2 regions of the Vibrio sp. JCM 18905 genome follow, and region 2 is predicted to be linked to the other one. Evidence: riboswitches for the same ligand, from Rfam matches in the RefSeq annotation. Region 2 holds a riboswitch; the other holds the start of a gene.
The links. A riboswitch is a leader RNA that binds a small molecule or an ion and turns the genes downstream of it on or off. The one in region 2 is predicted to bind cyclic di-GMP.
Positions count from the first base shown of each region.

Region 1: another riboswitch for cyclic di-GMP. It lies ahead of ACZ5ZC_RS13140 (TfoX/Sxy family DNA transformation protein); the one in region 2 lies ahead of gbpA (N-acetylglucosamine-binding protein GbpA).

Region 1 covers NZ_AP043879.1:1,058,705-1,063,132, reverse strand. Annotated here, with positions in the region: gene torD (molecular chaperone TorD) at 1-380, shown strand, start outside; gene purR (HTH-type transcriptional repressor PurR) at 846-1,850, shown strand; cyclic di-GMP riboswitch class I at 2,136-2,225, shown strand; gene ACZ5ZC_RS13140 (TfoX/Sxy family DNA transformation protein) at 2,342-2,932, shown strand; gene ACZ5ZC_RS13135 (TVP38/TMEM64 family protein) at 3,048-3,734, shown strand; gene ACZ5ZC_RS13130 (hypothetical protein) at 3,755-4,075, shown strand; gene ACZ5ZC_RS13125 (alpha/beta fold hydrolase) at 4,113-4,428, opposite strand, start outside.
Region 2 covers NZ_AP043878.1:941,998-946,425, forward strand. Annotated here, with positions in the region: gene ACZ5ZC_RS04085 (patatin-like phospholipase family protein) at 1-486, shown strand, start outside; gene gbpA (N-acetylglucosamine-binding protein GbpA) at 540-2,003, opposite strand; cyclic di-GMP riboswitch class I at 2,109-2,209, opposite strand; gene ACZ5ZC_RS04095 (fasciclin domain-containing protein) at 2,481-2,981, opposite strand; gene ACZ5ZC_RS04100 (FAD-binding domain-containing protein) at 3,062-4,428, opposite strand, start outside.

The DNA.
Region 1 (4,428 bases), on a different replicon from region 2:
ACGGCGCTCTTCCTTACGCATCGATGTACATCGGTGAATCAGGTTTGCTGAATGACAAGCCAGCCGAGGAAATGGAAAAGTTGATGGCAGAATTTGGCGTTCAAGTAGATGAAAATCTAAAAGAGCCTGCTGACCACTTAGCCGTTGAACTCGACTTTCTCGGCAACATGATTATCCGCTCAAACGAACTTGAGCAAGAAAAACACATGGAAGAAGCCTTCGTTAAACAAAACGACTTTATCCAGCAACAGTTGATGTCTTGGCTACCTCAGTTTGCAGACAAATGTAAACAATTCGACGAATTTGGGTTCTACTCGAGCGTCGCGAAACTATTAGTTGCATTTTGTAAACTAGACAGCGCTTACCTTCTTGGGGAATAATTGCCGCCTATTTTTAAGGAGCCCGCCTATCGGGCTTCCTGTATACCTGAAATAACTGAATGTAAGTAAGTTGGGTATATTATTCGTTTGCCTTAACTTAGCTCAAAGACGCTTGGTTATTTAGCAGTCAAAATGTGACTTCAAATACACAAATCTCTTGCTGAAAACATTGCTAGTCAGTCCACATAGGGCTAAAATGTGAGCGCAAACGATTAAATATGATTTATATGTAAACCGCTGAAATATAGCGGTTTTTGTGTTTTTTAACAGGTTGATGGCAATTTCTCATCAGATAGAAAAAAGATAAAATTCATCGACCGATGCTGCTACGTACCCTTTTGTCGTGCTTGGACCAACCGCTGCCGAAACACTTAGCGCCAACCTTAGATTGCTGGGTGTAAACCATTAGAGCATCAGGTACATCCAACACGACATATTTCAGTAGCTCGATACAGGACACCATTTATGGCCACTATAAAAGACGTTGCTCGCTTAGCCGGCGTTTCCACTACGACAGTTTCGCACGTTATCAATAAAACGCGTTTCGTTGCAGAAGCAACGCAAGAAAAAGTAATGAAAGCCGTGGACGAGTTGAATTACGCGCCAAGTGCGGTTGCACGCAGCCTAAAGTGCAACTCAACTCGTACGATTGGCATGTTAGTAACGCAGTCAACCAACCTATTCTTCTCAGAAGTGATTGACGGGGTTGAGAGCTACTGTTACCGCCAAGGCTACACTCTGATTCTGTGTAATACGGGTGGGATTTACGAAAAACAACGCGATTACATCCGTATGCTGGCTGAAAAACGTGTTGATGGCATCCTAGTGATGTGTTCTGACTTAACCGAAGAGCTTAAAGAGATGCTTGACCGTCATGCCGACATTCCTAAAGTGGTCATGGATTGGGGTCCAGAAAGCTCACAAGCGGACAAGATCATGGATAACTCAGAAGAAGGTGGCTACATCGCAACCAAACATCTGATCGACAATGGCCATACTGATATTGCTTGTCTAAGCGGTCATTTTGAAAAACTTGCTTGCCAAGAACGCATTGCAGGTTTCCGTCGCGCGATGAGCGAAGCAAACCTAGCTGTAAATGAAGACTGGATCCTTGAAGGTAACTTTGAATGTGATACGGCCGTATTAGTCGCAGATAAAATTACAGCAATGGACAAACGTCCGACAGCGGTATTCTGTTTTAACGACACAATGGCTCTGGGCCTAATGAGCCGACTACAACAAAACGGTATCAAAGTTCCTGATGATATTTCAGTGATCGGCTACGACAACATCGAGCTTGCGGAATACTTCTCTCCACCGTTAACCACTATCCACCAACCTAAACGTCGTGTGGGTAAAAATGCGTTCGAGATCCTACTTGAGCGAATCAAAGATAAAGAACACGAAAAGCGAATTTTCGAAATGCAACCTGAGCTTGTAATTCGAAACACCGTGAAGAAAATGAACTAAAATTCGCCAAATATAACGATGTCAAATAAGCGCTCTAAAAGGGCGCTTATTTTTCATCTCTAAATAACTTTTCCCTGACTTAGGTTTGTTAGACAAAAAATCTCGAATCTCTAAGTCTCTGTTTTATATGTAGGTAAATCACACACCCTCACAACCTCGAGATCATCCCGCCTTATTCTCAAATATGCACAAATATGCGCTTGTCGACACTTTTTATTGAACCAGAATCACACTTTTACGGGTAAAACGTGATGTTAATTCAATATACGAAGTATGCTCATTCTGTCACGCACAGGGCAAACCATTCGAAAGGGTGGGACGCAAAGCCTCCGGCCTGAACCATAATACTATATGGAAGGTAGCGGGGTTACCGATGGCAAGTGTGCAAGCGATGACTTTACCCTGTAATGACATTGCTTTTGCGCATGTTTGCTACTCTCTCGGACCTGACTTTTGGTGGCGTAATATTAATTACACCGAGATAACAAAACATGGATAAACCGATACTCAAAGACTCTATGAAGCTATTTGAGGCACTTGGTAATATCAAGTCGCGCTCAATGTTTGGTGGCTTCGGACTATTCGCTGATGAAACAATGTTTGCACTAGTTGTAAATAATCAGCTTCATATAAGAGCAGACCAACAAACTTCATCTGACTTCGAGAAACAAGGGCTAAAGCCTTACGTTTATAAGAAACGTGGCTTCCCAGTCGTTACTAAGTACTACGCAATTTCCAACGATTTATGGGAGTCTAGCGAACGCTTAATCGAAGTAGCTAACCAATCGTTGAAAAAGGCAAAGCTTGAAAAAGAACAGCAAGCAACTACAAAGCCTAATCGCTTAAAAGATTTGCCTAACTTACGACTGGCTACTGAACGCATGCTAAAAAAAGCAGGCATTGAGTCAGTAGAAAAACTGGAAGAGGAAGGTGCACTTAACGCTTATAAAGCGATAAGAGATACGCACTCTGCAACCGTCAACATTGAACTGTTATGGGCACTAGAAGGTGCTATTAACGGTACTCATTGGAGCGTTGTACCTCAAGCTCGCCGAGATGAGTTGATGAATGGCCTCCAATAAAAGTCGGCCTTAAAAACTATCTTGTAAAACCGCAGTCTAATCTGCGGTTTTTTTGTGAAATTTTTTCGACTTTCCTTCTGTCTTATTACATATATCCCAAATTGGAATCATAAATATGAATAAGAAACTGATATTAGGCCTAATCCTGGTCGCGATCATTATCTTTTTAGGCGTTAACTTTAGTCAGTATTTAACGTTGGAAAATGCAAAAGCCCAACAAGAAGCGCTGACCACATACATCGATCAGAACTTTGTTTTTTCGGCAGCTATTTACTTTTTTGCCTACATTGCAATTACCGCTTTTTCTATTCCTGGGGCTGCAGTGGTTACATTACTTGGTGCGGCTCTATTTGGTTTTTGGACGAGCTTATTACTGGTTTCTTTCGCCAGTACTATGGGTGCAACGCTAGCATTTTTAAGCAGCCGATATTTGCTGCGTGACTGGGTACAAAACAAGTTTGGCAATAAGTTAATCGCAATTAACCAAGGTGTCGAAAAGGACGGTGCATTTTATCTATTTTCCTTGCGTCTCATTCCGGTATTCCCTTTCTTTCTTATCAACTTGTTGATGGGCTTAACGCCAATGTCTGTAGGTCGATTTTACCTTACTAGCCAAGTAGGTATGTTGCCAGGCACTGCAGTTTACTTAAACGCCGGTACTCAGTTAGCAACAATTGAAAGCCTGTCAGGCATTATTTCACCTGCGGTATTGGCCTCTTTTGCGTTACTGGGGCTGTTTCCAATCATCACTAAATGGGTTATGAATAAAGTAAGGCCAACACCGAGTCAGCAAAACTCATAATTAGTAAGTGGACGTGTTTAATGAAAATATTCATTGCTAAAAACCCAGCAGAAGCGCATATCGTGTGCGAATTATTGAAAACCGAGCAAGTCTACTGTGAAGTCCGCGGAGAAGGTATTTTCGGTTTAAAAGGAGAGCTGCCGTTTAGTGATGATACCGATCCTTATGTCTGGCTTTTTGACGCCAAACAACAAGTAAAAGCAGAAGGAATAGTACAAGCCTACCGCAAACAATCCGATGGAAATGAGTATCAAGATTGGCAGTGCCCGAAGTGCCATGAGGTAAACGAGGGGCAGTTTGGTGCTTGTTGGCAATGTGGACATCAAATAGGGGAGCCTTAATAACTCCCCTACTCCTACTCAATCGATTTATTCAGCGCTAAGCAGAAACCGTTTGCTGCTTAATAAATTCGATGGAATGTTGATTGAAATCTTCAGGCCGCTCAACATTACAGACATGACCACAGTTGGGGATCTCTCGTAAAACACTAAGCTTATGCGCCGCAACCATTTCTTTAACAGGCTTAATAAACATGTAATCTCTGTCGCCCATTAAATAGAGTGTGGGAATGGGTAACTCTCGATCTTTAAAATACTTCATTAAAGGATTTACATCAGCAGCAAGAATAAACCAACGTTTAAATTCTTTTTGGCAAAGCTTCTTGGCCTCACGAATAAAAAGATGGCGAGACTCT
Region 2 (4,428 bases):
AATTTTCACCATGCGATTGAAGCGACAACAGCGTTACCCATTGCATACAAGCATACCCCTTGCTTTTCTGGAGGCTGCTATACCGATGGCGGGGTGGCAGATTCCATCCCGGTGCGTGAGGCTTATCGTCGCGGGGCTCGAGACATAACCGTTGTGCTTTCTCACCCGCTAAATTATGCCAAGAAGCCAGTAAAAACCACATGGCTGATGAAGAAGTTATTTGCCGAACATCCTAAAATGGCGGACGCGATGTTAAGACGTGCAGATAACTACAATCAATCGTTGGAATTTATTCGTAACCCTCCACCGGGAACGCATGTCAGAGTGATTGCACCACCAGATAATTTTCCTGTTCAGCGCTTATCAATGCGACAAAACGTTCTATTGGAAGGTTATGAAATGGGGCTGATTGAAGGGCGGGCTCATTTGGCTAATTTGTCAGGTGTTCACGGTTTAGATCGGGAAAACTGCCATTTTTGCGTTTGATAATGAAAGAGCCTCATAGCGAGGCTCTTTTTATTTAACGTTCAAAGGGCGATTTAGTTGACTTTATCCCAAGCCATTTCCCAGTGTGAACCAGTTCCTGGTTCGTATTGGTTTGCGCTTTCTTTCCACTGTACACAGTAACCAGAGTATGGGAAAGGTTTACATTGGTAAATGGCACCGTCGCTTGCAAGCACTTTTGTGCCCGCCGTGTAGCTAGATAGCCCTTCAGGAAAGACAAAATCGTACTCGCCAGATGGTGGTGGCGTTACTGACTCTTCTTTTAAGTGAAAGTCGAGCGTTTGCTGATCCACCAAGTTGCCATCTTTGTCTTTAATACGAGTCACGAGCATATGGTGACCAGGCTCTGATTTGGTTAAAGCGAGCGATACAGCCTCTACCGAACCGTCTTTCATTTCATCTGCCCAGCTTGCAAGTGGCTCACGGTGGTGATTGTACACGGTGAGTTCTGCGTTTAAATCGCCTTCAGCAGTGAGTGTCAGATCCAACGTTGTCGGTGTTGACTCAATAATATATTCGTCTGCTAAGCCATCTACTGTGAGTGAATACTCTGGAGCGGGAGTTTCTATCTTGTAGCCGATTTCTACACGCTCAAGGCCGCTATTAGCTTGCAGGTACACCGGGTTAGTACCATAAACAGGAGTGAATTTATCCTCGGCATACTGTCCAGCTTGCAGTTTAGTTTGCTCTTGGTTGATCTTCGTTGCTAGAGCGTAAGACCAATTTTTCGCTTTGCCCATGACTGCATCGGTAATTTCTAGCTCGGTTCGATAAGCTATGTTTTCACCCGCCTGATCAAATACGCGTGTATAAACCGAATCTCCAACATTTAAATCCATCGTCGGAATAATTTGACCGCCTTGCGTCCAATCTGGAATGACTGGACTGTCACCATCAAATTTCACATCGATCACGTTATAAAATGAAGCCGCTGTGTCGCCAATATCCCATACCGCCAGAATGACGTGATACCCCTCTCGCGTAGGCACATTACATTGATGGCTCACCTGTTTTGGAGGTTGAACCATATTGCCGTCGACTACACAGAAAGGAGTCAGATCAAACGAGTCGCGTGATAGTGAGGCATTTGGGTTCCAATCAGGTTTGGTGATGTAATATTTCCAGTCACGCGTCACATGGTTAGCGGTAAATGTCCATTCAAAAGTCTGTGTACCTGATTGAATAGGACGTTTAACCCAGCGGTCGGCAGTTTGTTCATCAAGAGCGGCAGCTAGAGCGGTTTCGGCACTTGATATTTTTCCATCGCGAGGCCCTGTTTGTGGAAAACCATCAGGACCTTCAACACTTTGTGGCTCGTATTGAATGGCACCGCAGTTATTATTTTTTTCTTTAGTATCAGGTGTTGGATACTTACATAGTGCCGCGCGACTTGCAGCGACACCATCATTGGTTTCTGATACGTAGCCGTGAGCCGCAGCACTTGAGCTAATGCTTGCAAGTGCTAATGCAAGTACGGATTTGGTTGGGAAGGATTTCATCACATGTCCTCTGTTATGGCTGACAAATTAATGTCACACCTCGGCGCATGCTGAGCATGAAGCAACGCTGTATGAATCCATACTTTGGATAATGTAGTGTTGCAACATGGCAACCCCGCTATCATGAGCATTACTTTTGATGATGGAATGCTGACAGACCGGAAGCTTTGCGTCCCACCCTTTCGAGTGGTTTGCCGAAATGTGATTGAGCAGCCAAAATTTAGCTCAAGAATTTACATGTGGAAAAGTAAACGACACTGACATGGAATCATGTTCTCAAATTGAAAGGTAACGGTACGCCAGCCTCATTGATATTGTGCTATTTTGCTTCTAAGGTATTGGTTTTAATGTTGTTTTTGTCTTTTTTATAGTTAGAGTGAATGGGTTGCTAGTTGTTGGGTTGAATGTGGGAAGGGGCAGTATTAAGGATAGAAGAAGCACCGTTTAAAGGGCGGAATATACCGCCCTCTGAATCATTTAATTAGGCATAATGACGGTATCAATAACATGAATGACGCCGTTTTTAGCTTTCACATCGGTTGCCATTACATTTGCATCGTTGACCATGACTTTATCACCCATGGTTTTAATCATCACGTCTTGCCCCTGAACCGTAGTCGCTTTGTCCAGCTTAACAACATCGGCAGCCATTACTTTCCCTGGGACGACGTGATAAGTCAAAATGGATACTAACTTGTCTTTGTTTTCCGGCATTAAGAGCATATCGACTGTACCGTCAGGCAGTTTTGCAAAAGCGTCATCCGTTGGTGCAAAAACAGTAAATGGTCCTTCTCCTTTGAGTGTATCGACTAGATCAGCCGCTTTCACTGCAGCGACAAGTGTATTGAAAGAGCCGTTTTCAGTGGCAACGTCGACAATATCAGCCTTCATCATGCCATGCTCATGAGCCTTGACGGGAAGCATAAAAGATAAAGTCGCCATCAATGTAGCCGTGATAACCAAGATACGTTTAAACATAATGTGTTCCTTACGAGTTGAGGGTACAACGGTTTCCCTAGAGAATGTCTCCGTTTGTACGTATCTAAATGAAGAGATGATCAACGAGCCCTGCTTTCTTTCGATGGTCTCACGTGTCGCGTTAAAATCCGTTTGCCTTCTTGTTTTACATCGGCCCGTTTGCGCCATGTCCATAGACGCTCCCTTGCGTCTTTAGCTGCGCTATTTAGGTCGACAATAGGCGCTAGGTAACGGCTATCCGGTTTCAAGTGGTACATGACGGTTTCCATCTGTGTCATTGTCCAGGGCTCGAACAATAGTGGGGTGGGGACCATTTGCAATTCAGGCACCCATTTATAGATGAACGCGCCATCAGGGTCATGTTCTTGGGCTTGCTTAACCGGGTTGTAAATCCGGATTGTATTGGTCCCAGTTACCCCGGCTTGCATTTGGAATTGTGGGTAATGAATACCAGGCTCAAAGTCGAGGAATAGTTGCGCTAAATGCGTCACGCCAGTTCGCCAATCCATGTTCATGTGATGAGTGAGAAAACTAACCAGCATGGCACGCATGCGAAAGTTTATATAGCCAGTCTGATGCAAACAGCGCATACAGGCATCGATCAAAGGTATGCCTGTATGCCCGGATTTCCATGCTGCTAACTTTTCTTCATCGAAAGTGCTACTTTGTTTAATCAACGGTTCGTAAGCCCGGTTAACACAGTAAAACTCCATGTCGTATTCCGACTCGAATTTCTGCATGAAGTGACAGTGCCAATGCAGCCGTGAAGACAACGCAATTAAGCTGCGACGAAACCCAGCAACTTGCCAGTATTTCAATAGGTACTGATAAACTTCACGCAAGGATATATTACCCCAAGCGAGGTATGGAGAAAGGCGAGTACAGGCTGTACGTGAGGCTGTAGGATTAGAGATGCTTCGATAATAATCGCGACCTCGTCGATTGAAAAAATCTTCCAGTGTTTTCCAAGCGAGTTGGCTTCCTCCCGTTTGCATTCCTTTGCATTTTGATAGCCAGGATGAAGGTGGCGAAAACGCGCAGCCGAGAGATTCTGCATCCAATGAATGCAACAAGTTGGTCTGCAGCTCAAGAGGGCTTATGGAGGCTCTCATGACCAAATCCCAATGTTTGTCCCAACCCTGCCGGCCTTTTGCTCCTCTAATAACAGCACCGTGCTCGAACTCAAACCACGTGATGTTCTGCTCATGCAGCCAGTCGGCAATTTGCTTATCGCGCTCAAAGGTGCAGTTGAGCCCTATTTCCTGATGAGAAAACACAGCGTTGATTTGATATTGAATTTGAATTGATTGAAAACATGCTAAGGCATCGCCAAACAGAACCGTGATGCGGTGTCCATAGGCTTTGAGCGTCTCATTCATGTCTTGCAATGATTGCCAAATAAATCGCCAGTGACGCTCAGAATAGTGAGGGTTGTTTAACAGCAACG